Regions from separate parts of the Microbacterium sp. EB106-03-03-XG65 genome, predicted to be linked through region 2. Evidence: predicted binding sites of a transcription regulator. Region 2 holds the regulator's gene; the other holds the start of a gene.
The links. Region 2 encodes LexA, which represses DNA repair genes until DNA is damaged. Its sites were predicted from a motif close to TCGAACANNTGTTCGA; they were not measured.
Positions count from the first base shown of each region.

Region 1 (14,316 bases), 660 kb from region 2:
TCTTCATGACGATCGGCCCGCTGATCATGGCGGTCGGCGCGCTGATGCTGCTGCTCGTCGCCGACCAGTTCGACTACTGGTGGCAGGTGCTCCCCGCGATGATCGTGCTGGGACTCGGCCTCGCCCTCACGGTCGCCCCGCTCACCTCCGCGATCCTCGGAGCGATCGACGAGTCGCGGTCGGGCATCGCCTCGGCCGTCAACAACGCGGTCTCGCGCGTCGCCGGACTGCTCGTCGTCGCGATGCTGTCGACCATCATCGGCGGCACGCTCGATCTCGACGGCTTCCACAACGCCGCCTGGGTGACGGCGGCGCTGTTCGCGGTAGGTGGAGTCGTGTCGTGGATCGGCATCCGACGGAACCCCGCGGAGTCCGCGCCTGCCGACGTCGACGCCGCGCGGTGACGGTGCGCGTTGACGATGGCGGTGCCCGGGCGCAGACTGAAGAAGCCGTTTCCCCGAGCATCCGGAGGTCACTCGTGAGCACGCCAGACGAATCGACGACGCAGAGCCCGCTTCCGCCCGTCGTGGATGCCGACACGTGGCGCCGCGAGCTCGACGCTCTGCGCGTGCGCGAGAAGGCCGCGACCCGTGAGCTCGATGCGATCGCCGCGCAGCGCCGTCGTCTGCCGATGGTCGAACTCCCCGAGTACACGCTGGTCGGGGCGGAAGGACCCGTGCGCCTCGCCGAGATCTTCGACGGGCATCCGCAGCTCATCGTCTACAACCACATGTGGACCGACGGCAACGAATGGCAGTGCCCCGGATGCACCGGATTCACGTCGCAGTTCACGCGCCTCGACGTGCTCGAGCGCTACTACGACGCCCGCTTCGTGATCGTGACGAACGGCCCCATCGACGAGGCGATCGCCTATCGAGAGCGCGTCGGCAACCGCATGGCCTGGTACTCCAGTGCCGACAGCTCGTTCGGAGCCGACCTGGATGCGGGGCCGAACGAGGGATTCGGCGTGAATGTCTTGCTGCGCGACGGCGACACCGTGTACCGCACCTGGCACACGAACGGACGCGGCACCGAACGACTCAGCCACCTGCAAGGACTCGTCGACCTGCTTCCGTACGGCCGCCAGGAGGAGTGGGAGGACTCGCCCGAGGGCTGGCCGCAGCACCCGACCTATGACCGGGGCATGCGGTCGAAGGAGATCGCTCAGCTGTACGGCTCGCTGCAGGGAGCAGGCTCCTGAGGCGGGTGTCGCGCGGAGTGACCGCGCTGCTCCTGACAGCCGCCCTCGCTCTCACCGGATGCGCTCTCACGGCATGCACGACGAGCGCCGCGTCGAGCGACGCACTGGCCCTCCCGCCCGCCGGGGGGACTCCCGACTACCAGCTGGGCGGCGCCTACGATCCCGCCGACGGCGTTGCGATCGTCGGGCGCGACCGGTCGGATCCGCCCGCCGAGGGGCTCTACTCGATCTGTTACGTGAACGGATTCCAGACGCAGCCGGGCGAACTCGACGACTGGGATCCCGACCTCCTGCTGCACCACGACGGCGAGACGGTGTTCGACCCCGATTGGCCCGACGAGGCGCTGCTCGACACCTCGACCGCCGCGAAGCGTGAGGGTATCGCCGACCGCGTGGGTCCGTGGATCGAGGGGTGCGCGGATGACGGGTTCGATGCGGTCGAGTTCGACAACCTCGACTCGTACACGCGGTCTGACGGGGTGCTCAGTCTCGACGACAATCTCGCTCTCGCGGCGATGCTCGTCGACATCGCGCACGGCTCAGGGCTCGCGGCAGGGCAGAAGAACGCCGCCGAGGATGCCGCACGCCTGCATGATGACGCCGGGTTCGACTTCGCCGTGGTCGAGGAATGCGCGGCCTACGAGGAGTGCGCAGCCTTCACCGACGTGTACGGCGACCATGTCGTCGACATCGAGTACACCGACGAGCTCCCTCGACCCTTCGCCGAGATGTGCGCCGACGACGAGTCGCCCGCTTCCCTGGTGCTGCGCGACCGCGACCTGCTCACGCCCGGCGACGACGGGCATGTGTTCGAGGTCTGTCGCTGAGTCTCCGCGACACGTCGCTGAGCGTCCGTCGCATCAGTGAGTGTTCGACGCGTCAGTGAGCAGGCCGACCGTGGTGTGGTCAGGTGAACATGACCCGTCGTGGCGGTGCGTCGGTGTAGGTGCGGCCGAGGGGGCTGATCCAGGTGATGGTGCCGTCGTGTTGTTGATGGGCTGTCCAGCGGTGTCGGTCGTGGACGTCGGGGTGTTTGAGGGTGTGGTGGCGCCGACAGAGGTGGCTGAGGTTGTCGGTGCGGGTTCTGCCGCCGCGGGCGTGGTCGTGGGTGTGATCGATGTCGCAGCGGTGGGTGGGCATGCGGCATCCGGGGAATCGGCAGTGTTGGTCGCGGGCGCGGAGGAAGCGGCGCATGGGCTCGGTGGGGGTGTAGGTGTCGGTCTCGACGATGAGGCCCGAGGGGTCGAGGAACAGGCGTGTCCAGCCCGTGTTGCGTCCGGCGAGGCAGCGGGCGATCTCGGGGGCGAGGGGGCCGTGACCGTCGAGGTGGGCAGGGCGGTCGTCGGCGCCGGTCAGGGTGGTTGCGGCGAGGGTGATCTGGATGCGGGCGGTGATGTTCTGCAGTCCGGTGCCGTTCTCGGGGCTGGGGGTCGCGGCGAGGAGGAGGTCGGCGAGCACGTCGGCGCGGATCTGGTCGAGGGTGCGGGTGTCGGTCTCGAGGTGTTCGATGTCGGGGCTGGTCGGATCGGTCATCGGATCCATCAGGCCGACGAGGGGGTCGGTGGTGAAAGTGCCCGACTCGCCGAAGATCACCCCGCTGGTGAAATATGCGTCGTACCGCGCGTCCTCGGAGTCGAAGTCATGCAGGTCTCGGGACTGCGCGCCGCCCTCCTCGTCGCGGGGCCGCAGGCACGGGTCCCGGTCGTCGCGGGTGCGGACGATCTCCCGAGCCATCTGCGTGAGCCGGTCGAGGATCCCCTCGGCGACCCATTCCGGCAGTACCGCGGTGAGCAGCGACAACCCGTCGCCGACGGAGCGCACCTGCACGCAGCGTTCCTCGGCCGCCTTGCGGTGACGGGCCACCAGCGTCACCCCCGCGAGTGTGGCCGCGACCTGGCGTGCGTGCGCCTTCGTGCGCGCCGCGGTCTCCCGCTCCGCGAACACCAGCACCGCCGCCTCGTAGAGTCCCATCGTCTCGGGCGCGACGTCTCCCGCATCGACCGCCTCGCTCACGATCAGGCTCGCCCGCACGATCTCCCGCACGTGCCCGACGCTGATCGCCCCGGTCTCGAAGGCCGCTCGCGTGGCAGGCAACGACCGGGACAGCGTGCGCGCATCCGTGAACGCATACTCCACCGACCCCGTGCTCACCCGCCCCGCCGCCGCATACTCCGCGATCATCGACCGGTGAATCGCCTCACGATGAAACCCGTGCTCGGCGACATCCGCCTCACGCACCGCGAGCCGCTCGATCAGCAACCCGCTCGCCTTCGCCTCGAGCACCGCGATCTCACGCCGCACCCCGACCCACTCGTCGAGCAGGCGAGACCGCTCCTCGAGATCGAGGTCACCGCCGGCATGAAAGGTCATACCCCCATTTTAGAACATATATTCGATTCTCGACGTGGCCAGACCAGCAAGATCCCGGCATCTCGAAACCGCACACCACGAGACACCCCTCGCTAGGCTGACCCCGTGAGCATCAGGGGGGACCGTACCGGCGGCGTGCGCGCGATCGCGTCCCGATGGGCGCACGCGATCACCGATCTCCCCCGCTGGATCTGGGTCGCCGCCGCGGCGGTCGCCGCACTGCTCATCGTGGTGATCGCGACCGGCGGGTTCGCCCAGGCAGTGAGCGAACCGCAAGAGGTCGACGCAGGAGACGAAGTGCGCACCGGTCAACTGAGCGTCACCGTGCGCGACGCCGAGTTCACGCGAGAGGTCGAATCCGAGTACCTCGACGCGGAAGACGGCGAGGTGCTGCTGGTCATGACCCTGGCGCTGGAGAACCTCACCGACCACCCGATCGGCGTCGGCACGAGCGCCGACCGCATCGACACGAACCTCGTGAACCACGAGCAGCCTCTTCTCGACCTCGCGGGTCTCGAGTCGACCGACAGCGCCTCCGTGTGGCGCGCAGACGGCTCCGCGGGTCAGGTGTATCTGCAGCCCGGGGTCCCCGCCGAGGTCATGATCGCCTGGCCGGTTCCCGACGATTCGACGGCGGGCGAGACCGTGTCGCTCGACGTGCACGAGGCCGTGATCGGCACCGGTGCCGTGATCCTGTCGTCGCGTGTGGTGACCTGGCGCGCGGGAGACATCGCCGCCCGCATCGCCGTACCCGTGAGCGGGACACCGTGAAGCGCGCGATGCCGTGGGTTCTCGGCGCCGCGCTGGTGCTGGGCGCCGGCCTCGTGACGGCCGCGACGCCGACCGACGAGGACATCGTCGGTCCGATCACGCTGCACGGCCAGGCGGGCGACGCCGTCGCGTCGCGCACGATCATCGCGACCGTCACCGACGCGCGCTTCGCCGATGAGGTGACGGAGGAGACGTCGAGATGGAGCGCCGACGGGAACTGGCTCGTGATCACCCTCGACGTCTCGGCGGCGACGACAGAGGTCGATGCCGCGATCCAGCTCGCGACCCTGGCCGTCGACGGGCGCGTGTTCCAGGCGAGCGAGCGCACCTCCGCCTCGCTGCGTGGCACGGCACTCCGGGTCGGCACCGACATCACGGGCGTGCTGGCCTTCGAGCTGCCGAGCGATCTCGACAGCGGCAGCGCCGAGCTGCGCCTCACGCCGACGTACTCCACACCCGAGCTCGACGACCTCGTCGCGATCTCGGTCGAGCTCGCCGGCCTTCCGCGCGTGCCGAGCACCGAGCTGCCGGCTCCGGGCTGGAGCGCGGAATGAGCCGGGGCCGGATGAAGAGCTGGTTCCGTACGCAGCGCACCGCGCTGATCGCCGTGGCCATCGCCGCCGTCGCGGTCGTCGGTGCCTCCGTCTGGCTGGATGTGCTTCCGAATGTCCGGCAGCCCGACCGCGTGATCGACGCCGGGTCCGCCGCCGACTCCCGCGCCGTCATCTCGGGTCAGGAGCTCGCACTCGGCCTCGCGGAGTGGGGCGAGTTCGACGCTCCCGAGGGGTCGCGCACGCTGAGCGTCCGACTGACCGCGAGCGGCGGACCGGATGCCGCATCCTGCGGCACCTCCACGCTCACCGAGCAGTCGTCGTCGCGCACCTGGGTGACCTCGCGAGACGGGCTCGACCTGCCTACGGGCCTGGATGCGACCTCATGTGTCGCGGAGCCCGCATCGTACCGCATCCTGCTGGTCTTCGTGCTGCCCGACGATGCCGACGGGCCCTTCGTGCTCGACATCGAGGGCGACGACTCCGACGTGGCCCGGTTCACCGTCGATCCCTGAGACCTCGTCGACCCCCGTCGGACGTGTGTCGAGCCCGGCCTTGGGGCGGCCGATCACGCCGTCATAGGCCGTCGCGACGATCGCCACGCGCAGCGGCTCGGCGATCGCCGCGATGCCGACGCTCACGAGCGGGAACACTCCCGCCCAGAACCGCAGATCGTGACCGCCGATGACCTCGAGGACTCCGCGGGTCGCGAGCTGCTCCGCGAGGCTCCAGGATGCGTAGGCGAGCACGAACGCGCCGAACAGCACCGGTCCACCGCGCCAGATCACCGTGACCGCGGCCCAAAGTCCCTCGAGACGCATCACGAGCGTGCGCGCGACGCTCATCATCGCCCCGCGCATCGCACTGCCCGCGTCGCCCGCCCACCGCGGGAACGACGGCGTCGAGTCGAACGTGGTGCCGAAGATGACCCCCGCGACCGTGAGCCACGCCGCGGGGACGAGAAGTGCTGCGACGATGACGCCGAAGAGCCAGGTCGCCCCCTCCCACACCGCGGCGACGGGCGCGAGGTTGACCGCGAACCAATCGCCGAACCCCTGCAGCCACCCGACCGCAGCCCGCTCGGAGAGCCACCCGAGCACTCCGTTCCACCACCGCGCGATCAGCACGAAGAGCATGAAGGTCCAGAGGATCTCGGTGTAGACCGCGAGCACGACCGTCCACTTCGGCAGGCGCGCTGCGAAACGGGTGAACAGGAGTCGCGCGAGCAGAGCGACGACCAGCACCGCCACCGGCAGCACGCCGACGGCGATAATACCTCCGCGGTCACCCAGCTGAGAGGCGTCGAGTCCGGTGCTCTGCAGGCCGACCGCGACGGCGATGCGGAAGAAGTCGATCAGGTCGGCGTCGAGCAGCCCCCAGGCGGTGTAGAACGCGAAGAACGGGAGGATCGCCGCCAGGGTCGCCGATGCGAACTCGCGCGGCCCTCCGGCATCCTCTCTGCGGCTGTGCGGCAGCGACGATCGCACGGTGAGGTACATCGCGACGTAGGCGAAGAGTCGCGCGCCCACCGCGAGGGGCAGCAGCAGCAGCCCGCCGAGCGACGTATGGCCGCCCACGAAACCGGCGAGCTCGACCAGCAGCCGGTGCAGTGCCTCTCCCCCGAGATACCAGGCCATGAGCGCGACACCGTGCCGCGCGATGATGCGCCCGAACGTGCGCAGAGCCTGTGACATGTGCCCTACGGTATATGGCCCACGCCGCACCCGGGTATATGGCCCGCGCCGCACCCGGGTATCTCGCCCGCGCCGCTCCCGTCACGCCCGTCCGCTAGCCACGCCCCTGCCGATCGTCAACCGCATTGCAGGCCGATATGCGATTCACGAGCATGACGGGGTGAACAGACGAAGGGCCCACGCGGGCCGCGCCGTCGGCGCAGTGATCGCGATCGCACTCCTCGCCGCGATCTCAGGATGCGGCCTGACCGTTCCGACCGATCCCGAGGGGTCGCTGCAGAGCGTGTCGGGCGGCGAGCTGAGAGTCGGGGTCTCGCCGGATCCCGGTCTCGTGTCGGACGACACCGAGCCGCCGACCGGCAGCGTTCCCGAGCTCGTGAGGGGCTTCGCCGACAGCATCGACGCCGGTGTCGACTGGACCGTCGCCTCGGAAGAGACCCTCGTCACGATGCTCGAGCGCGGTGATCTCGACCTGGTGGCAGGCGGGTTCACGGGTCAGACGCCCTGGGTCGACAAGGCAGGAGTCAGTCGCGGGTACCCCGCCATCGACGGCGCCGACGGACGATCGATCGTCATGCTCGTGCCGCTCGGCGAGAACGCGTTCCTCAGCACCCTCGAACGGTTCCTCGACGAGGAGGTCGGCGGATGACCCGCGTGACGCATCTCGGCCGCACCGAACTGCCCGACGAGCAGCAGAAGGCGCTGCGGTCGGCCGTGCGGTGGGAGTGGTTCACGATCGCGTACACCGCGGTCACGATCGCGGTGCTCGCCCTCGTCGTCGGCAACTCCCAGGCCATGCGCACGGCCTGGATCGAGGACATGCTGTCTCTGATCCCGCAGATCGCCTTTCTCATCGCACTGATCTTCGTGCGGCGTCGCCCGACGGTGAAGCACCCCTACGGACTGCATCGCTCGATGGGGATCGGACACCTGGTCGCCGGCGTCGCGCTGTTCGCCGTCGGCCTCAACCTCGCCGTCGAAGCCGCGACCGGACTCATCGCCGGGGAGCATCCGACGATCGGCACCGTGCAGCTCTTCGGCCAGACCATCTGGCTCGGCTGGCTCATGGTCGCCGTGATGGCGGTCGTGATCGTCGGGCCGGTCTTCTTCTACGGCCCCGCCAAGGCGAAGCTCGCTCCCGTGCTGCACAACAAGCTGCTCTACGCCGACGCAGACATGGCGAAGGCCGACTGGCAGACCACGGTCGCCTCGATCGTCGGAGTGCTCGGGGTGGGCGTCGGAGCGTGGTGGCTCGACGGCGCGGCCGCTCTCTTCATCTCGCTCGGCATCATCTGGGACGGCGCACGCAACACCCGGACGGCGGTGATCGACCTGATGGACCAGCGCGCCCGCACGTACGACAGCAAGGACCCGCATCCGCTGGCGCACGACGTGCTCTCCACCATGCGTTCCCAGCCGTGGGTGACGCAGGCGTCGGTGCGCATGCGCGACCAGGGACAGGTCTTCCACATCGAGGCGTTCGTGGTGCCGCGACGGGGCAAGGTGTCGCTCGCTCAGACGACCGACCTCGCCGAGCGGATCACCGCGATCGACTGGAAGGTGCAGGAGGTTGTGATCGTGCCTGTCGACGAGTTGCCCGAGGGCACCGACACCAGCGGGAGGGCCTGACCGCTGCGCCGTCTCGCCGACCGGCCGGCTCAGTGGAACGGGCAGCGACCGGATGCCGTCGCCGAGCGCACCCGGGCGCCCGATCGGGGCTTCGTGGGCAGCCGCCGCAGATCGACGTCGAGACCGGCATCGAGAATGCGCAGGTCGGGGTCGCTCAGCACGGCGACAGCGGCAGACAGCCCCGCGATCGCGAGCTTCTCCCCCGGGCACCGGTGACCGGTCGCGACCCCCGCACCGCCGTGCGGGACGAACGCCGCGAGCGCCTCGTAGTCGTCGCCCACATCTCGGAACCGCTCGGGATCGAAGGTCTCGGCGCGCGCCCAGAAGCGCTCGTCGGTGTCGGTGCCGCCGATGTCGAGCACCACCCGCCCGCCGGCCTCGACGCGCTGACCGTCGAGCTCGATGTCGTCGAGCGCCCATCCGGGCAGCATCGGCACGAACGGGGCGGTGCGGCGCACCTCCTGCGCGAACATGACGGCGAGGGGGCCGCCGACGAGTGCGCCGCGCTCGGCGGTCTCGGCTGCGATCCGACCTCGCCACTGCGGGCGGTCGTGCAGCTCCTTGGCCGCGAAGGCGACGAATCGCGCGACCGCGATCATCGGGCGGATGCTGTTCTGCAGCTCGACTCCGGCGACATGGGCGCTCAGCAGTTCGCCGTTCTCGTCGCGATGGTGCGCCCACTGCTCGAGCGCCGTGCCGGGTTCGGCCCGCAGTGAGCCGTGCCGCACGGCCTCGATCAGTCGCGTCGAGTGGCGGTCGGACCACCAGCGGTTGGCGAGCGCCGCGAGGTACTGCGGCGAGTAGGGCGATCCGAACCCGTCGACGATCTGCGCGAGGCGCACCGACCAGCGTGTCTTCGCCGCGTCGGTACCGGGCAGCCCCGCCCAGGTCATGACCGCACGCCCGAGGGCGCCGACGGCCGCGTCGTACGCGGTTCGGGTGCCGCCGTCACGCCACGCCTGCTGCTCGGCAGCCCATTCGCGCTCCAGCCAGGGCGTGAGCCGTGCGACCTGCTCGTCTTCGTAGGCGACGTCGACGAACGTGGCCTTGCGGTGCCGATGCGCCGCACCGTCGAGGCTGTGCACCGAGCCATGGCCGAAGAGGCTCTCCTGCACCAGCGCGGGCATGGCCGCGTGGCGGGCGATGCGGTTCTCGTCGTAGAAGAGCTCGACGCCCTCGACTCCGCGCACGAAGATCGCGTCGCGCCCGAGCAGGCGCATGGGCGCCGACCGTGCCCCCGGTCGGACCCGTCGCCAGATGCGTGGCCCGAGCCCGTAACCGTGGATGAGCAGGGAGGGCGCGTCGTCGCGAGCGAGCGCTCCGAGACGGCGCGCGGCCCGCACGGGAAGATCGATGAGTTCCATGGGGCGACGCTGTCAGACGTGCGCCTCGGGGTACAGGGGGAGGCATGAGAGCGGCCGGTGTGGTAGCGCCTCTGCCGCCGACGAGCGGAGCGCATGCTGCTCGGCATCCGCTCGTCAACCCCCTGGGATGCACAGCCGCCCCGGGTCAGGATGCCTCCAGGAGCGAGGAGGAGACCCTGATGGCGAAGAACGTCCGCACCATGAACTGCAGTCCCGACGATGTGTTCCGCGTGCTCGAGAACGGCTGGCTCTATCCGACGTGGGTCGTCGGGGCGTCACGCATGCGCGACGTCGACGAGACCTGGCCGCAGCCCGGGGCGCAGCTGCACCATTCGGTGGGCGTGTGGCCGGCGCTCATCGACGACACGACCGTGGTCGAGGAGTGGGCGCCGCCGCACCGAATGGTCATCCGTGCCCGCGGCTGGCCGATCGGTGAGGCCCGCGTGACTCTGCGGGTGCGGGCATACGACGGCGGTGCCATGGTGCGCATCGACGAAGAGCCGGTGAAAGGACCGGCCACGCTTCTTCCCGACCTGCTCACCGCTCCCCTGCTGCGCCTGCGCAACGCCGAGACCCTGCATCGCCTGGCATATCTCGCCGAGGGCCACGCCGACTGAACGCGCAGACGCGTCGCCGAACCGACCGGGAGCCGGCTCGCCGCCGATATATTGAGTGATGCCGCGACCTCCGCGCGCAGCGGAGGAGCCAGTGATGAGAGACGTGGCGCGGCCTGAGCAGCATTCCCGATCGGCCTGGAGGCGCTTCTGGGAACAGGGCGGATGGTGGCGAGCGCTCGTGCTCGTCGTCGTGTACTTCGTGCTCTACAACGGCCTCTCGCTGCTGCTCACCCCCATCGCGTCGCAGATCGACGATCCACAGAGTGCCGCCGGCATCCTGGTCTTCTATGCGGTGCCGATCTTCGTCGGCTGCCTGCTTCTGCTCGCCTTCGGCGCATCGCTCGGCTGGCTGCCCGAGGTGCTCGGTCCGCAGCCGATCCGCGGCCGGGGATGGATGTGGATCGCAATCGCGGTCGTGCTGCTGTTCAACGTGCTGCACTTCCTGTCGATCGACTACGGCGCGGCGGGCTTCGAGGTCGTCGCGACCTGGCTGCTCGCCGGGGTGTTCATCGGCTTCGCCGAAGAGGTGCTCACACGCGGATTCGTCGTGTCGCTGCTGCGCAGGTCAGGCAACCGCGAACTCGTCGTCGCTCTTGTCTCGTCGGCGCTCTTCGCGCTGCTGCACGCGGGCAATCTGCTCACGGGCCAGTCGCTGTTCGCGACACTGATCCAGCTCGGCTACACATTCGCGTTCGGCATCTGCATGTACCTGGCCATGCGCGTGACCGGCACCATCATCGCGCCGATCCTGCTGCACGCGAGCACCGACCCAGCGATCTTCCTTCAGGGCTTCTACCCTGCGGAGGGCTCGCTCGGCGGCATCGCGAATCTCGGCAACATCGCGGTGATCGCGGTGGGAGTCATCGCGCTGTTCTTCATCCGCGGACGCGTCACGCAGCCCCTGGATGCAGCACGACCTTGATGCAGCCGTCTTCCTTGCGCTGGAAGGTCTCGTAGAGCCCCGGAGCGTCGTCGAGCGGTGCCTCGTGGGTGGTGAGGTCCATGACGCCGAGCGGATCGTCGATCGCCTCGACGAGCGGCATGATGTCTGACACCCAGCGCTTGACGTTGCACTGGCCCATGCGCAGGCTGACCTGCTTGTCGAACATCGTCTTCATGGGCATGAGGTCTGCGTCTCCGGCGTAGACGCCGCTCAGAGACACCGTGCCTCCTCGGCGCACGACGTCGATCGAGGTGTGCAGCGCCGCGAGACGGTCGATACCGGCCTTCTCGAACACCTGGCGTGCGACCGGGTCGGGCAGCAGGCCCACGGCCTTCTGCACCATCGAGACGCCCGGGTTGCCATGCGCCTCCATGCCGACGGCGTCGACGACGGCATCCGCTCCCCGACCTTCGGTGAGGTCGCGCAGCTCATCGGTGATGTCGTCGGTGAGGTCGAAGACCTCCACCCCGTGGCGAGCGGCCATCTCGCGGCGCTCAGCGACAGGATCGACTGCGAGCACCCGGTGGCCACGATGGGCCGCGATGCGCGAGACGAACTGGCCGACCGGCCCGAGACCCATGACGGCGAGCGTGCCTCCATCCGGCACGTTCGCGTACTCCACGCCCTGCCACGCCGTCGGGAGGATGTCGCTCAAGAAGAGGTACCGCTCATCGGGCAGGTCGGACGCGACCTTGATGTGGTTGTAGTCGGCGAGCGGCACGCGCAGATACTCGGCCTGCCCACCCGGCACCTGGCCGTAGAGCTTCGTGTATCCGAACAGCGAGGCACCGCTGCCGTACTCACGCACCTGAGTGGTCTCGCACTGCGACTGCAGCCCTCGCTCGCAGAAGAAGCAGTGTCCGCACGAGATGGTGAACGGCACCACGACGCGGTCGCCGACCGCGAGCTGGGTGACCGCGCTGCCCACCTCGACCACGACGCCCATGGGCTCATGCCCGAGGATGTCTCCCCTGTCGAGGAAAGGACCGAGCAGCTCGTACAGATGCAGGTCGGATCCGCAGATCGCCGACGACGTGATGCGCACGATCGCGTCGGTCGGGTGCTCGATCACCGGGTCCGGAACCTCCTCGACCGCCACGGAACGGGTGCCCTGCCAGGTGAGTGCCTTCATGGTCGTCCTCCTCTATCGCTGCCGGAGGACCACCATGCGTCGAGGCGCCGTGAGACGACAGAGGGTTGACAGACCGGTGCCGGCCGACAGTATGCGCGCGTCAGTAGTCCCAGTCCAGCGGTTCGACCGCGAGCGGCAGGTAGGGCGAGTCCTCGGCTGCCTGCTCCGGCCGCACGGTCACCACCACGCGCGTCGCAGAGCAGACCAGAACGCTCACCAGGCGGTCTCCCGCCATGAAGTCGACGAACGTCGGCTCCGACTTCGCTGCGATCTCGATACGCTCCATCAGGTCGACGAGGTCCTGCTCCGGCGCGAGGACGTACTGGACGTCGTCGAATGCGATCCGGGTCTGCTGCGTCATGTTCTCCCCCTCTATCGGGAGACGAGGAACCGCCCTTTCCGCAGACGTGAAACCGCCTCTGACACGAACGCTACGGAGCACCGCCCAGACTCAGAAGGGCCTTGCGGTATCTCCTCCCGCGTGCAACCCCCGGGGAGACGCCCGTGAGTTGGGCTCCGCGAACCTCAGCCGACGTCGGCGCGGGCGACCTCGAGCGACGGGTAGTCCGTGTACCCCTCGGCGGTGCGACCGTAGAACAGCGCGGGGCGCGGCTCGTTCAGCTCGGTATCGTCGCGCCAGCGCTCGACCAGATCGGGGTTGGCGATCGCAGGTCGGCCAGCAGCCACCGCATCCGCCCAACCCTCCGAGACCAGAGTCTCGGCCTCGTGGCGGGTGGTCGGCGCCGCGAAGCCCGAGTTGATGATCAGCGCGGTGCCGGCCGTGCGGCGGATGCGCTGCACGAGCTCGCTCGTCGGCGCGGCGTTGAGCACGTCGATGAACGCGAGACCCAGCGGCGCGAGTCCCTCGGCGACCGCGAGGTAGGTCGCGAGAGCATCCGCGTCATCCTCTTCGAGCACGCCCTGGATGTTGTGCTGCGGCGAGAGCCGGATGCCGGTGCGGTCGGCGCCGACGGCCTCGGCGACCGCCCGCGTGACCTCGATCGCGAATCGTGCACGGTTCTCGGGCGACCCGCCGTAGATGTCGTCACGGATGTTCGACACCGGCGACAGGAACTCCTGCACCAGGTAGCCGTTGGCGCCGTGCACCTCGACGCCGTCGAGCCCGGCGGCGATCGCGTTGCGCGCCGCCTGCACGAACTGCTCGATGACCTCGGGGATCTCGTCGAGGGTCAGAGCGTGCGCGACCGGCATGGCCGCCTTGCCCTCGGGCGTGTGCGTCTCACCGGGAGCCGCCAGCGCGCTCGGAGCGACGACGCGGGGCTGCCCCGAGATCGCCGGGTGCGAGACGCGGCCGCCGTGCATCAGCTGCATCACGATCGTGCCGCCGGCCTCGTGCACGGCATCTGCGATCGGACGCCATCCCTCGATCTGCTCGGGCGTCACGATTCCCGGCTGCCCCGAGTACGACTTGCCCTCGGCCGCGGGCCAGGTGCCCTCGGTGATGATGAGTCCGAATCCCGCACGCTGCCGGTAATACTCCACCATCGTCTCGGTGGGCACGCCGTCGTCGTCGGCACGGGTGCGGGTCAGCGGCGCCATGACGACGCGATTGGACAGCGGAAGGGCGCCGAAGGCGGCGGACTCGTAAAGGCTCACAGTGAGGGGTAAGGCGCGGCGCTCGTCGGGTATTCCCCGCTCACGATGACGGCGACTCGTCTTCGCGCGCATCCGTTGCGTCCGGCGCAGCCCCCGCATCCGGCGCATCCCCCGCATCCGTCGCACCCGCTGCATCCGTTGCCGTCGGCGTCGCGCCGCCGAGGTCGGCGAGCAGGCGCGTGAAGTGGTCGAGATCTTCGGCCGACCAGCGGCCCAGGCGCTCACCGAGGCGGGCCTCGTAGCGCGAACGCGCGAGCGCGACCCGCTCCTGGGCGAGGTCGGTGGCGACCAGCACCCGTGCCCGTCGGTCGTCCGGATCCCGGACGCTCTCGACGAGCCCCAGCTGTTCGAGTTGGCGCACCTGACGGCTCACGGCCGACTTGTCGGTCTGCAGCCGCTCGATGATCGCGCCGGCCGAGGTGGCCTT
Region 1 is NZ_JBYTEB010000002.1:684,755-699,070, forward strand. Features, by position in the region: gene AC3WS6_RS16650 (MFS transporter) at 1-404, shown strand, start outside; gene AC3WS6_RS16655 (DUF899 domain-containing protein) at 479-1,201, shown strand; gene AC3WS6_RS16660 (endo alpha-1,4 polygalactosaminidase) at 1,219-2,028, shown strand; gene AC3WS6_RS16665 (HNH endonuclease signature motif containing protein) at 2,108-3,571, opposite strand; gene AC3WS6_RS16670 (DUF4352 domain-containing protein) at 3,677-4,342, shown strand; gene AC3WS6_RS16675 (hypothetical protein) at 4,339-4,896, shown strand; gene AC3WS6_RS16680 (hypothetical protein) at 5,277-6,587, opposite strand; gene AC3WS6_RS16685 (hypothetical protein) at 6,748-7,236, shown strand; gene AC3WS6_RS16690 (cation efflux transmembrane domain-containing protein) at 7,233-8,216, shown strand; gene AC3WS6_RS16695 (cytochrome P450) at 8,246-9,580, opposite strand; gene AC3WS6_RS16700 (SRPBCC family protein) at 9,760-10,197, shown strand; gene AC3WS6_RS16705 (CPBP family intramembrane glutamic endopeptidase) at 10,292-11,119, shown strand; gene AC3WS6_RS16710 (zinc-dependent alcohol dehydrogenase) at 11,088-12,272, opposite strand; gene AC3WS6_RS16715 (hypothetical protein) at 12,373-12,633, opposite strand; gene AC3WS6_RS16720 (alkene reductase) at 12,798-13,889, opposite strand; gene AC3WS6_RS16725 (MarR family winged helix-turn-helix transcriptional regulator) at 13,930-14,316, opposite strand, start outside.
Region 1: the regulator LexA is predicted to act here: its motif matches at 3,582-3,597, upstream of AC3WS6_RS16665 (HNH endonuclease signature motif containing protein).

Region 2 (14,316 bases):
ATCGCGAAGAAGAAGCTCAGGATGACGGCGAGAATGCCGCCCACGATCGACACGATGAGGCCCGTGATACCGGGCCACTTCCTGCCCTTGAGGAAGAGCGAGATCAGCGACGCGAAGAAGCCGCCGACCAGCATCAGCCAGCCGATCAGGGCGATCCACGTGAGCGGGATGCACGCGAGCACCGTGCCGAGTGCCGCGAGGCCGAGGCCGACGAGCCCGAGCACCGAGAGCCCCGCCGGTCCGGAGGGCGCCGACGGCGCTGCGACCGGATAAGCGCCGGGCGCTCCGTATGCGGGAGCAGCGCCCGGATACGGTGAACCGGCGTAGCCCGGCGCGCTTCCGGGGGAGGCGGCCTCCGCGCCGGGAGATGTCGGAGTCGCACCGGGGTAGGCGGGAGCGGCGTAGCCGGGTGCGGAGTAGGCGGGAGGGGAGTAGGCGGGAGGGGAGTAGGCGGGAGGCTCCGGTGCGGTGTTCGCGTACGGCGGCACAGGTCCGGCGGGTGCGGACGTCTCGGACGCCGGCGCCCCATCTGTCGACGGATCGTCTGTCGACGGTACGTCGACAGACGGGCTGTCTGTCGACGGGCTGTCTTCCGGACCGGATGCACCCTCCGACGAAGGTGCGTCCCACGTGGCGCCGACCTCGACCGCGGCGACGGACTGGATCGCGTCGTGCGTCTCGGCGGATGCCGCCGACTCGGACGCGGCGTTCTCCTCGGCTGTCCCCACGTCGGATGAGGCGTCGTCGGTGACGGGGGCATCGACAGCGGGGGCGAAATGCTCCGTCCACTGCGCGCCGTCCCACCAGCGCTGCCGGCCGGATCCATCGTCGTACCAACCTGCAGGCGTGGTCATCGCATCCCCCTCGGAGTCGTCGTCCACGCTGGGGCGTGGATCCGCACCTCCATGTATAGCAGTGGGGTCTGACGTGGAAGCCGTCGGCGGGGTGTCGCTCGCGACCAGAGGAACCCGCGCGCTTACGCTCGTAAAGTCATGATTCGGTTCGAGAACGTCACGAAACGCTATCGCGGGACCTCCAGGCCCGCACTGTCCGGCGTCGATTTCGAGGTCCAACGGGGCGAGTTCGTCTTCCTCGTCGGGGCATCGGGGTCGGGGAAGTCGTCATGTCTGCGACTCATCCTGCGCGAGGACGTGCCAAGTACCGGTCGCGTCGCCGTGCTGGGACGCGACCTGCGGTCGCTGGCGAACCGGAAGGTCCCGTACTTCCGTCGCCACATCGGCTCGGTCTTCCAGGACTTCCGCCTGCTGCCGTCCAAGACCGTGTACCAGAACGTCGCGTTCACGCTCCAGGTGACGGGCTCGTCGCGCGGCTTCATCCAGCAGGCCGTGCCCGAGGCGCTCGCGCTCGTCGGACTCGACGGCAAGCAGAAGCGGATGCCGCACGAGCTCTCCGGCGGAGAGCAGCAGCGCGTCGCCATCGCCCGCGCGCTCGTCAACAGGCCTCAGGTGCTCCTCGCGGATGAGCCGACCGGAAACCTCGACCCTGCCACGTCCGTCGACATCATGCAGCTGCTCGCCCGCATCAACGCCGGCGGTACGACCGTGCTCATGGCCACCCACGAAGCGGCGTTCGTCGATCAGATGCAGCGCCGTGTCATCGAGCTGCGCGACGGCGAGATGGTGCGCGATGAGGTGCACGGCGGTTATGGCGACACATCGAACATCCCGCGACTTGTGCCCGAAGAGGTTCGCGGTGCAGCCGCGGCCGCGGCGCTCACGGCCGTGCAGGAGGTGCAGCGTCAGACCGCCGATCTGTCGGTGGTGCGCGCAGCACTCGCCGAGGAGCTCCATGCGCAGCGCCGGGCGGAGTCGCCCGCTGCCGACGCCGTGCCGACCGCATCCGAGACGCCCGAAGCGCAGGCTGCGCCCATCGAGCCCAGGATCGAGGATGCAGAGCCTGTCGCGCCGACTCCGGTCGCCTCTCGCACGCATCCGATAGTGGTCCCGCAGGTCGACGTCGCAGAGCTGGGAGTCGCCGATCGTCTCGGCCTCTCGGACGACGGCGCAGAGGAAGTGGGGCCGACCTCATGAGAATCGGTCTCATCCTCACCGAGGCTCTCGTCGGTCTTCGGCGCAACATCTCGATGGTCATCTCCGTCGTGCTCGTGACGTTCGTGTCTCTGACGTTCGTCGGCGCGGCCATCCTGATGCAGGCGCAGATCGGCACCATGCGCGGCTACTGGACGGAGCGTGCGCAGGTCGCCGTGTACATGTGCAGCGACATCTCCGAGTCGCCGACGTGCATCGACGGCGGCGCGTCGGAGGACCAGGTGGATGCCGTGCGCAGTCAGCTCGAGGGCGAGGCGCTGGCCCCGCTCATCAGCGAGGTGACCTTCGACTCCAAGGAAGACACCTACGCGAAGCTCGTCGACCAGCTCGGCGAGGACCAGGCGAACCTCATCAGCGCCGATCAGGCCTTCGAGGTCTTCTTCGTGACGATGAAGGACCCCGGCCAATCTCAGGTCATCTCCGAGGCCTTCAACGGCGTCACCGGTGTCGAGCAGGTGCAGGACCAGCTGCAGTACCTCGAGCCGCTGTTCTCCGCACTCACCGTCGCGACGTACATCGCCGTCGGGGTCGCCGTGCTCATGCTCATCGCCGCGATCCTCCTGATCGGCACGACCATCCGGCTCTCGGCGTATGCACGGCGCAAGGAGATCGGGATCATGCGCCTCGTGGGAGCGTCGAACCGCTTCATCCAGACGCCTTTCGTGCTCGAGGGCGTGTTCGCGGCATTCCTCGGGTCGGTTCTCGCCAGCGCAGCTGTGGTCGCCGGCGTGCATTTCGGAGTCGAAGGGTACTTGCGCGGCCGTGTGCCGTTCATCACCACCTGGATCTCGATGAGTGACGCCGCGCTCGTGGTTCCGGTACTGATCGGGATCGGAGTCGTACTCGCCGCGCTCTCCGCAGGCTTCGCGATCCGCCGCTGGCTTCGCACCTGACTGGGCGCCGCTCGTGCTGTCGCGGGACGCATCCGGGCTCAGGTATATACTGAAAGGCTGCTCGCGACACCCCTGTCGCTGAGCTCATCGACGCACAGGAGACATCATGCCCAGGGAACGCGGGGAGAAGGTCATCGCGACCAATCGTCGCGCACGTCACGACTACAGCATCGAGAAGTCGTACGAGGCGGGGATGGTGCTCACCGGCACCGAGGTGAAGTCGCTACGTCAGGGGCGCGCGAATCTCAGCGACGGATACGCGTTCGTCAAGGGCAACGAGGTGTTCCTCGATTCCGTGCACATCCCCGAGTACTCGCAGGGTCACTGGACGAACCACTCGGCCAAGCGCATCCGCAAGCTCCTGCTGCATCGCGAGGAGATCGCGAAGCTGCAGCATGCGGTGTCCGCCGGCGGCTACACCCTCATCCCGCTCAAGCTCTACTTCTCCGACGGCCGAGCGAAGGTCGAGATCGCTCTCGCGAAGGGAAAGCGCGAGTTCGACAAGCGCCAGACCCTTCGCGAGCGTCAGGACACCCGCGAGGCCGAACGGGCCATGCGTCTGCGCAACCGCGTCGGAGAGTGATCAGTCGGCGGGGGTGAAGCCGAAGACACGCCCCAGGAACGCCAGTTCGCGTCGGAGCGAGTCGATCATGGTCTCCGCGGATCGGAAGCCATGGCCCTCTTCCGGGTACAGCACGTACTCGTGATCGACTCCCCGGGAAGCGAGGGCGTCTCGGATCGCCTCGGACTGCGATGCGGGTACGACACGATCGACGCCTCCCTGCAGCAGGAGCACCGGGACATCGATCCGATCGACGTGGGTGAGGGGCGAGCGCTCGATGTAGAGCGCCTCGGCCTCGGGAACCGGACCGACGAGACCGTCGATGTATGAGGCTTCGAAGTCATGTGTGTCCGCGACGAGCATCCGCAGGTCTGCGACGCCGTAGCGGCTGATGCCCGCAGTGAACGTGCCGCCGCGCACGAGCGCGCAGAGCACCGTCCACCCTCCGGCGGATCCGCCCCTGATCGCGATGCGCGCCGGGTCTGCGAACCCGATGTCGACGAGACCCTCGGCTGCCGCGATCACGTCATCGACGTCGGCCACACCCCATTCGCCGTCGAGACGCTCTCTGTAGGCCCGGCCGTACCCTGTGGAGCCCGCGTAGTTCACGTCGAGAACGCCGATCCCGCGACTGGTGAAGAAGCTGATCGCCGGCGAGGCTGCGCCTGTCACGTGGGCCGTCGGGCCGCCGTGCACGAGCACGATGTACGGAGGAAGCTCGTCGTGCGGGGGAGTCTCGTGCGGGTGGGCGGGCGGGTAGACGAAGGCGTGCACGGGCCCGCGCGGCCCCTCCACCGCGATCATGGACGCGGGCGGTGCCCAGGTCGGGTCAGACGGGCCTCCGCCGGTCACGGTGATGACCTCACCGGTGTCGACGTCGACGCACCAGACTCCGGGGGCACCCGCCGAGCTGGTGCCGGACAGCAGCACGGTGGTCCCCGCGACGTCATCGACACTGATGTGGCCGTCGGCGGGGAGCGCGAGAGGATGCGCGGACCCGGACGCGTCGATCAGCACGACCTGGTCGCGGCCCTCGGTGCGCACAGCGACGACCCGGCCGTCGGCAAGCGGGCGGTACCAGCGATTGCCGAGCACCCAGAGGCCGTAGCCGGTGTCGGCGTCATCGGTGGCGGCGAAAGGCTCGGCCGGGCCGAGCGCGGAGACGCCGCGCAGCGCCTGACGGTGCAGGGCCCATCTGCCGGACGGATCGTCGGAGTAGAGGAGCTGGTCGTCCTCGGTCCACTCGGGTTGCAGAGCGGCGCGCGTCGGAAGAGTCGTCGTGTGCTCGCCGTCGGAGACCACGAGCGCTGCACTCTCCCACGGCATCCGGCCCGCGTTCCACTGGACCCACGCGAGCCGGGTGCCGTCGGGCGACAGGGCAGGATGCGCGTAGAAGTCCGCTCCGCTGATGAACGTGCGGATACGCCGGTGGTCGTCGGCTGCGGAGCCGTCGAGCGGGATCTCCACGATGGCTCGCGTATGCGGTTCGGCATCGAGATCCTCTCGCACCGCGAACAGGCGTCCGCCGGCGAGGCGGAGGCCACCGTAGGAGGGGCCTGCGGGCGTCAGCGGCAGGATCACACCGGTGCGCGACATCCGCCTGACCCGTTGGTCTGCCGCATCGACGAAGTAGAGGGTGCCCGCGGGGTCCGCGGTCCAGGACCCGCCACCGTATTCGTGCACCCTCGATCGGGCGCTCCACGGTGCGGGGAGGACCACCTGTCCCGCAGAACTGCGTACGGCGACTCGCCCGCCCTCGGTCGGAACCGACTCTGCCCACCAGATCTCGTCACCGACGAACGCAGCGCCGTCGTATCGCGGGGACGACGCCGCGACGGATGCGGGAGAGAAGGGCGAGGACCAGGAGCCATAGGGCGACGACATGCTTCGACCCTACGGTCAACGCGGCCGGCACCGCATGTGCGGTGCGCTCAGACGGCGCGGAGCACGGCGACGATCTTGCCGAGTATCACGGCCTCATCGCCGAGGATCGGCTCGAACGCCGAGTTGCGCGGAAGCAGCCAGGTGTGGCCGTCGCGGCGCCGGAGAACCTTCACGGTGGCCTCCCCATCGAGCATCGCGGCGACGATCTCACCGTTCTCGGCGCTGCCCTGCGAACGCACGACGACCCAGTCGCCGTCGCAGATCGCCGCGTCGATCATGGACTCGCCCGACACCTTGAGCATGAACAGATCGCCCTTGCCGACCAGCTGTCGGGGGAGCGGGAAGATCTCTTCGACCTGCTGGTCGGCGGTGATCGGCACGCCTGCGGCGATCCTGCCGACGAGGGGCACGAGAGCGGCATCGCCGACGGGCGTCGCGATGTCGGCGGGGTTCTCGCCGCTCGCGCCGGGAAGATCGATCAGCACCTCCATCGCGCGCGTCTTGCCGGGGTCACGGCGCAGGTACCCGCTCAGTTCGAGCTGGCCGAGCTGATGCGTGACGCTCGAGAGCGACTTGAGTCCGACCGCATCGCCGATCTCCCGCATGCTCGGCGGGTAGCCGTAGCGGCTGATCGACGTCTGGATGACCTCGAGGATCGCCATCTGCTTCGGGCTCAGGCTCTTCCGACGGCGAGTGCGCGGAGCCTCTGACTCGGTGGCGGCGTTGTCGCTCATGATGCTCCTCAGGTGTCGACCCGGCGTCTCGGTTCGAATGTCGGTGGCCCGTGGTGGGGTGTTGCTATCGAAACCGTATCCGAGAAACGCAGCGATGGGGAATATCTGTTCGAGCGTGTCGGTTCTTTTCCGGAGCGGGTTTCGAAGAAGTCTTGACACACATTCGAATTCGAAGATACCTTCGGAACGTAGCTTCGCATTCACGGCTCCCGGCCGAGTCGCGAATGCGAACGCTACGCCACCTTCACCGCCCAGCGCGGGAGCAGCAGAGGAGCACGACATGAGCACCATCACCTTCAGCACCGCAGCCATCGTCCCGGCAGTGCCGACGACGCGCCTCCGGCTGACGGCGCGCGGTCGTCGAGTCGTGCTGGCGCTGGCGGCGCTGCCGCTCGCGGCAGGCGTCGCCTTCGGCGCACTCAGCGGCGGCAATGCGATCGCCTCGAACGACGATGTCGCGGTGGCGTCTTTCGAGACCGTCACGGTGATGCCGGGGGACACGCTCTGGTCGATCGCCGAGAGCATCGCGCCGAAGGCAGATCCGCGCGACGTGATCGGTGACATCACGCGACTCAACCTGCTCCAGGGTGGCGCTCTGCAGATCGGCGAAGAGCTGGCCATCCCGGCGCAGTACTCGGAGTGACCATCGGCGCCGTGCCGACCAGCCGCACATCTTCGATGTCACGCTGAATGACTGCCCTCCAGACGCGGCCTACCATGGGAAGGGTGACCGTTTCACTTGCAGACCTCCCTCTTCGTGACGACCTCCGCGGACTCACCCCATACGGTGCCCCGCAGGCTCCGCTCCCGATCGCTCTGAACGTCAACGAGAACACGCACCCCGTTCCCGATGCTGTCTCGAGCGACATCCTCGACGACATCGCCGTGGCTCTGCGTGACGTGAACCGCTATCCCGACCGCGAGTTCACCACTCTGCGAGAGGCGTTCGCGCGTTACCTCGGCCACGGCCTCGAGCCGGAGCAGATCTGGGCCGGGAACGGCTCGAACGAGGTTCTGCAGCACATCATGCAGGCGTTCGCGGGGCCTGGGCGCACCGTCTACGGGTTCGCGCCCACGTACTCGATGTATCCGCTGATCTCGCAGGGGACGGGTGCCCGCTGGGTCGCCGGCGCGCGCCAGCCCGACTACACGATCACCCCCGACGAGGCGGCCGCACAGGTGGCCGCTGCGGATCCCGACGTGATCCTGCTCTGCTCGCCGAACAATCCGACGGGCACCCCTATGGGGCTCGATGTGATCGAAGCCGTATACGAGGCGTCACGGGGCATAGTGGTCGTCGATGAGGCCTATCAGGAGTTCGCCCCGCGCGATGCTCCTTCAGCCCTCTCTCTGCTCGATGGGCGGCCCCGTCTCGCGGTGTCTCGCACGATGAGCAAGGCGTTCGCGTTCGCGGGCGCCCGCGTCGGGTATCTCGCTGCGGATCCGGCGTTCATCGATGCTCTGCGTCTGGTGAGGCTGCCCTATCACCTCAGCGCCCTGACACAGGCTGCGGCTGTCGCCGCGCTGCGGAATGCCGACGTGATGCTCGGGATGGTGGACGAGATCGTCGAGCAGCGCGATCGCATCACGGCGACCCTCGAGGCGCTCGGCTACACGCCGCATGAGACCTGGTCGAACTTCGTGCTCTTCGGAGGGGTGTCCGACCCCAAGGCTGTGTGGCAGCAGCTGTACGACCGCGGCGTGCTGGTGCGCGACGTGGGCATCCCGGGGCACCTCCGGGTCACCGCCGGCACGGAAGCGGAGACCACCGCGTTCCTCGATGCGCTGGCCTCGATAGGATCGGCTTCATGAGCAGCACCACTCGCACTGCACGCGCGGCCTCGCGCGTCCGCAGCACCTCGGAGTCCACCGTCGAGCTCGAGCTGAATCTCGACGGCACTGGCGCGAGCCACATCGACACCTCGGTGCCGTTCTTCGACCACATGCTCACGGCTTTCGCGAAGCACTCGCTCACCGATCTGACGGTGCGAGCCTCCGGCGACACTCAGATCGACGCGCACCACACTGTCGAGGACATCTCGATCGTGCTCGGTCAGGCGATCCGCGAAGCGCTCGGCGACAAGTCCGGCATCTCACGCTACGGCGACGCGCTCGTTCCGCTCGACGAAGCTCTTGCGCAAGCGGTGGTCGACATCTCGGGGCGTCCTTACCTCGTGCACACGGGCGAGCCCGCAGGGTTCGAGCACCACCTGATCGGCGGGCACTTCACCGGTTCGCTCGTGCGTCACTCGTTCGAGGCGATCACGTTCAACGCCGGCCTCACCGTACATGTGCGCGTGCTGGGCGGACGTGACCCGCATCACATCGCCGAGGCCGAATACAAGGCCTTCGCCCGCGCATTCCGCCAAGCCAAGGCGCTCGATCCCCTCGTCGACGGCATCCCCTCGACCAAGGGCGCGCTATGAGTCGCGCACCCAAGGTCGCGGTCTTCGACTATGAGTCGGGTAACGTCCACTCCGCGGTGAAGGCGCTCGTCGCCGCGGGCGCCGACGCCGTGCTGACGCGCGATCGCACGGAGGCGCTCGAGGCCGACGGTCTCGTCGTGCCGGGGGTGGGCGCGTTCCAGGCTGTGCGAGATGCGCTGTACGCCCACGGCGGCGACGAGATCATCGACCGGCGGCTCGCCGGCGGTCGTCCCGTGCTCGGAATCTGCGTCGGCATGCAGGTTCTCTTCGCGCACGGGGTGGAGCGGGGCCACGACTCCGAGGGTCTCGGCGAATGGCCGGGCGCCGTCACAGAGCTCAACGCTCCGGTACTGCCCCACATGGGATGGAACACGGTTACACCCGGTACCGAGTCGGTGCTCTTCAACGGCATCGAGAACGAGCGGTTCTACTTCGTCCACTCGTATGCCGCGCAGTCGTGGGAGCTCGACGTCATCCCGCCGTTCCCGCAGCCGGTGCTGACGTGGGCGACATACGGCGACCCCTTCCTGGCCGCCGTCGAGAACGGACCGCTCTCGGCGACGCAATTCCATCCGGAGAAGTCTGGCGAGGCAGGCATCCAGCTGCTGCGCAACTGGGTCGACAGCCTGCGCTGACCCCCGCCGGCCGGCGCGGAAAAGGCGACGGCCCGCGCGGAAAAGGCGACGGCCCGTGCAAGACAGGCGACGGCCTGCGCGCAACAGGCGGACTCCCGCTGACGCGACGACCGGTCGGCGCGCGCTTCGAGCTCGATCCTTCGTGTGTCAGAAGCCGCGTGCGACCGCGGCGGCGGCCGACAGCCACGCTCGCTGCGTCGGGTCTGCGAGGGCGCGCAGTCGCAGGTGTCCGTCGACCATCTCTCGATCGAACGGGATCGCGACGACTTCACGGGCCAGCGAGCTGTAGCCTCCGACGACGTCTGCGACGTCTGCCGGTGATGCCTTCGGATCTGCCTGGCTGACCACCACGACGGACTCGCGGGCGAGGCGCGCAGACCGTTCGTCGCGGTCCTCGAGCGCCTCAAGGAGCAGGGCCCCGGCTTCCGCGTGATCATCCCGCGTCGTGGTGGCCACGACGAGCTGATCGGCGAGATCGATCATCCGCAGCCACATCGGGTCGGACTCGTCGTTGCCGGAGTCGATGATGATCAGGCGATAGAACTTGGCTGCTACCGCGTGGATCGAATCGACGTCCGCGGGGCTGAGACGATTCTCGTGTGCGAGTCGGATGGGCTTCGAACGGAGGACGTCGTACTTCTCCTGCGGCTGGTGATGCACGAAGTGTGCAAGATCGGCCGACTGGCCCTGGGCGCCGAGGAGGCGCTGGGTCTGCGGCAGCAGCTCGAGCAGGGTGCGATCGTGCGCGCCCGTCTCTGTGCGCCAGCCCAGCGTGCCTCGCGTCTGGTTGTTGTCCCAGGCGAGGACCCCTGCTCCTCCGTACTGGGCGAAGACGGCCGACAGAAGCACGGTGGTGGGGGTCTTCCCGGCGCCGCCCTTGCCGTTGACGACGGCGACTGTGCGAGGACCAGGCCAGTGCATACCGACCGCGTGCTCATCGTCGCGGATCGCGCGCTCTCGAGCGTTCGGCCCGAGTGAGAAGCCCACGCGGTTGAGCAGGCCACGACCACCGACGCGAGCCGGCTCCTCCCGGCGTTCCTGTTGGAGGAAGGACGGGCGCTCGACGCCCTGCTCCCGCTGCACGCGCCGCGACGACGCGGCGGGAGCTGCGGATGCTGCCGGCGTGGCGGGCGAGGCGGGCGAGGCGGGTGCGGTGGGCGAGACCGCCGGGGTCGATGGAGTCGATGGCACCGCGGCGGCACCGAGCGGTGGGTCAGGCAGCGGGGAAGGCTGCGGTGGCGCAACGGGCTCGGCGTCGAAGGCGGGGGCCGGCGCAGCGCTCGGAGCGTCGCCGGGCGCGCGGGGGGCTGGGGGAATGCTGACGGGCGCGGTGCGGGGGACGGGCGGCACGGGTGTTGCGGATTCCGCGGAAGAGGCGGTGCGTGACGCCGACTCGGCAGAGAAGGGCTGGGCATCCGGTCGTGGAGGAACCGGAGGCGCGACGACCGGCGGGGGAGTGATGCGGGCTGCTGATGCTGCTGCGCGGGTGGCCGGAGCGGGTGTCGGCGCGGGCGGCGCTACAGGCACGGACGGACGGTCGCTCGCATTCGAGGCGGGTGGCACAGGCGGGATGGACTCCGGAGCCTCGGGAGGCATCGGGTTCCCTCGCCGAAGAGGTCCACCGCCTCGGGGTTCCGCATCGCGCACCATGGGGTATCTCCTCACCGACCGGACAGGTGTGTCTTCGAGGCTACCGCGTGGCGCCCTGTGTTCTCAGCGGTCATCGTTTTGGAGTGGGCGGATGCGAAGGCTAATGTCGACTCTCGTGCCGACGAATCGGCCCTTCCATCTCACCTGAGGACGTCATGAACGACTTCGCGCAGTCTCCCTCGCTCACCCTTCTCCCCGCCGTCGATGTCGCCGGCGGCAAGGCTGTCCGGCTCACCCAGGGGGAGGCGGGCACGGAGACGAGCTACGGCGACCCGCTCGACGCGGCGGGCGAATGGGTCGCGCAGGGCGCAGAGTGGATCCATCTGGTGGATCTCGATGCGGCTTTCGGGCGCGGCAGCAATGCGTCCATCCTCCGCAAGGTCATTAAGCAGTTCCGGGGCGTGAACATCGAGCTCTCCGGTGGTATCCGCGACGATGCGACGCTCGAAGCCGCCCTCGAGAGCGGCGCGACGCGGATCAACCTCGGCACCGCAGCGCTGGAGAACCCGGAGTGGGCCGCCGACGTGATCGGTCGCTACGGCGAAGCGATCGCGGTGGGCCTCGACGTGCGTGGCACGACCCTCGCCGCTCGCGGCTGGACCAAGGACGGCGGTGACCTCTGGGAGGTTCTGGACCGTCTGGAGGATGCCGGCTGCAGCCGCTACGTCGTCACCGACGTCACGAAGGACGGCACTCTCCAGGGCCCGAACCTCGAGCTTCTGCGTGAGATGACGTCCCGTACGCCGAAGCCCGTCGTCGCATCAGGAGGCATCTCCAGCCTCGACGACATCGCCTCACTGCGCGAGCTCGTTCCGCTCGGGGTCGAGGGAGCGATCGTCGGCAAGGCGCTGTACGCCGGTGCCTTCACGCTGGCTGAGGCTCTGGATGTCGCAGGGCACTGACGACGCCTGCGGGCACGGTCACGATCCGGAGAAGCCGGGAGACGAGGGGCTGCACGGCTCGGTGTCGGGCGGTCGCGGCGACTCCGCCGGTGTGCCCTGGGAAGGGCGCAGCTTCGAGTCGAATCCGCACGCTGCCGACGACGGGTCTGCGGACCCCGCACTCCTCGCTGCTCTCCTTCGGTTCCGCTCCGGTGACGGATCCCAGAGCGAGGTCGTGGATGCGTTCCGCACAGCTCGTGTGCTGATCCCCCTCATCGCGGAGAAGGGCGAGGAGGGCGTCGCGCCCAGCGGGCTCGCGGTGGACAAGACCCAGGAGCTGTCGATCGTGACGGTGGCGGCGCCTGACGGCCGCCGTGTGCAGCCCGTGTTCTCCTCGGTCGACGCCATGCGGCGATGGGATGCCGGAGCGCGTCCGATCCCGGTCGACGCGACGCGTGTCGCGCTCGCAGCCTCCGCCGAGGACACCGATCTCATCGTGCTCGATCCGACCTCCGAGACCGAGTTCGTCTTCCGCCGCCCCGCCGTGTGGGCGATCGCGCAGGGGCATAGCTGGGAGCCGAGCCATCTGTCGCCCGAGGTCTTCGCCGCTCTTCAGGAGAGCGTCGCGCACGAACTCGCGGTGATCGACGTGTCAGTCGCCTCGGGTGATCCCGACGCGCGCCTTCGCGGTCCCGAGCTGATCGTGGTCCTCGAACTCGTCGACGGCCTCGAACGCGACGTGCTCGACGCCGTGCTGGCACGCCTGGCGCAGCGCTGGTCCGCGGATGACCGCATCGCGGTGCTCGCCGATTCGCTCACGGTCAAGCTCCGCCGTTCGGTCTGACGCCCTCGGATCAGCGCTGCGTCCGATCGTGCGGCCTAGTTGACAGGCCCCGTCCACTTCTCGCCCGGACCCTTGCCGATCGGGTCGGGGATCGTGGATGCCTCGCGGAACGCGAGCTGCAGCGAGCGGAGGCCGTCACGCAGGGAACGTGCGTGCATGTCGCTGATCTCCGGCGCTCCGGCCGTGATGAGTCCCGCCAGGGCGTTGATGAGCTTGCGCGCCTCGTCGAGATCGAGCTGCTCCGCGGCGCTGGGGTCGTCCGCGAGGCCGAGCTTGACGGCGGCCGCGCTCATCAGGTGCACGGCTGCGGTCGTGATCACCTCGACTGCAGGCACATCAGCGATGTCCCGAGTCGCGGACGATGCCGCCTCCTCCTGCCGCGCCCAGCGCTCTTCGCGCTCGCGTGCTGCCTCGTCCGATGCCTGGTTCGTCACTTCGCCTTGCCTTCTGTTAGACTGTGTCGGGCTCCGGAGCGTCATGCTCCGGTACGAAAGAGGATTCACTTCCCACCCGCGCTTGCCGTTCCAGGCTACCGGGTCTTGCACTCCACCGGATCGCGTCGCCAGATGCATCCGGCAGGTAGGGTGCAGAGCCGGCGTCTGAATGCCGGTGGGTGGGGACGATTCTGATTTCGCCCGGGATGCCGACAGCATCCTGGTGGCCGAATCCCATCGTCTAAGGAGCTACGCATCAGCGATCCCCGCACCAATGAGCGCATCCGCGTCCCCGAGGTCCGCCTCGTCGGACCTGCGGGTGAGCAGATCGGCGTCGTCCGCATCGAGGCGGCGCTGCGCCTCGCGCAGGAAGCCGACCTCGACCTCGTCGAGGTCGCACCGAACTCGAAGCCGCCCGTGGTCAAGATCATGGACTACGGCAAGTTCAAGTACGAAGCTGCCCAGAAGGAGAAGGAAGCTCGCCGCAACCAGGCGAACACCATTCTCAAAGAGGTCCGCTTCCGATTGAAGATCGAGGCGCACGACTACACGACGAAGCTCAAGCGCGCCGAGGGCTTCCTCAAGGCCGGCGACAAGGTGAAGGCCATGATCCTGTTCCGCGGTCGCGAGCAGTCGCGCCCCGAGCAGGGCGTTCGTCTGCTGCGCAAGTTCGCGGAGGACGTCGCGGAGCTCGGCACCGTCGAGTCGAACCCGACCATCGACGGTCGCAACATGGTCATGATCGTGGCTCCGCTGAAGAGCAAGTCCGAGGCGAAGCAGGAGCAGAACGCCGCTCGCGACGCCCAGCGGGCTGACAAGAAGCAGGCCGCCCGCGACGCGAAGAGCGACACGGATGCACCTGTCGAGGCCGCAGCGGAGTAACTCCCGCCCCAGAACTCCCGCACCGCGGGTTGACACCGTCGCCTGAGAAGGCGCCATACGAAGGAAGAGAAGATGCCGAAGCAGAAGACCCACTCGGGTGCTAAGAAGCGCTTCAAGATCACCGGCAGCGGCAAGCTGAAGAAGCAGCAGGCCGGCATGCGCCACAACCTCGAGCACAAGTCGAGCCGTCGCACCCGTCGTCTGAACCAGGACCAGGTGCTCGCGAAGGCCGACTTCAAGGTCGCCAAGAAGCTTCTCGGTCGCTGAGCGCCCGAACTCAGAATAGGAACACAGGAAAATGGCAAGAGTCAAGCGGGCGGTAAACGCCCACAAGAAGCGTCGCGTCATCCTCGAGCGCGCCTCCGGTTACCGCGGTCAGCGTTCGCGCCTCTACCGGAAGGCCAAGGAGCAGGTCATCCACT
Region 2 is NZ_JBYTEB010000002.1:28,933-43,248, reverse strand. Features, by position in the region: gene AC3WS6_RS13395 (DUF2510 domain-containing protein) at 1-854, opposite strand, end outside; gene ftsE (cell division ATP-binding protein FtsE) at 993-2,051, shown strand; gene ftsX (permease-like cell division protein FtsX) at 2,048-2,962, shown strand; gene smpB (SsrA-binding protein SmpB) at 3,069-3,545, shown strand; gene AC3WS6_RS13375 (S9 family peptidase) at 3,546-5,408, opposite strand; gene lexA (transcriptional repressor LexA) at 5,456-6,142, opposite strand; gene AC3WS6_RS13365 (LysM peptidoglycan-binding domain-containing protein) at 6,423-6,785, shown strand; gene AC3WS6_RS13360 (histidinol-phosphate transaminase) at 6,860-7,954, shown strand; gene hisB (imidazoleglycerol-phosphate dehydratase HisB) at 7,951-8,568, shown strand; gene hisH (imidazole glycerol phosphate synthase subunit HisH) at 8,565-9,203, shown strand; gene AC3WS6_RS13345 (MinD/ParA family ATP-binding protein) at 9,351-10,394, opposite strand; gene priA (bifunctional 1-(5-phosphoribosyl)-5-((5-phosphoribosylamino)methylideneamino)imidazole-4-carboxamide isomerase/phosphoribosylanthranilate isomerase PriA) at 11,009-11,755, shown strand; gene AC3WS6_RS13335 (SseB family protein) at 11,739-12,578, shown strand; gene AC3WS6_RS13330 (DUF1844 domain-containing protein) at 12,614-13,012, opposite strand; gene infC (translation initiation factor IF-3) at 13,268-13,894, shown strand; gene rpmI (50S ribosomal protein L35) at 13,967-14,161, shown strand; gene rplT (50S ribosomal protein L20) at 14,193-14,316, shown strand, end outside.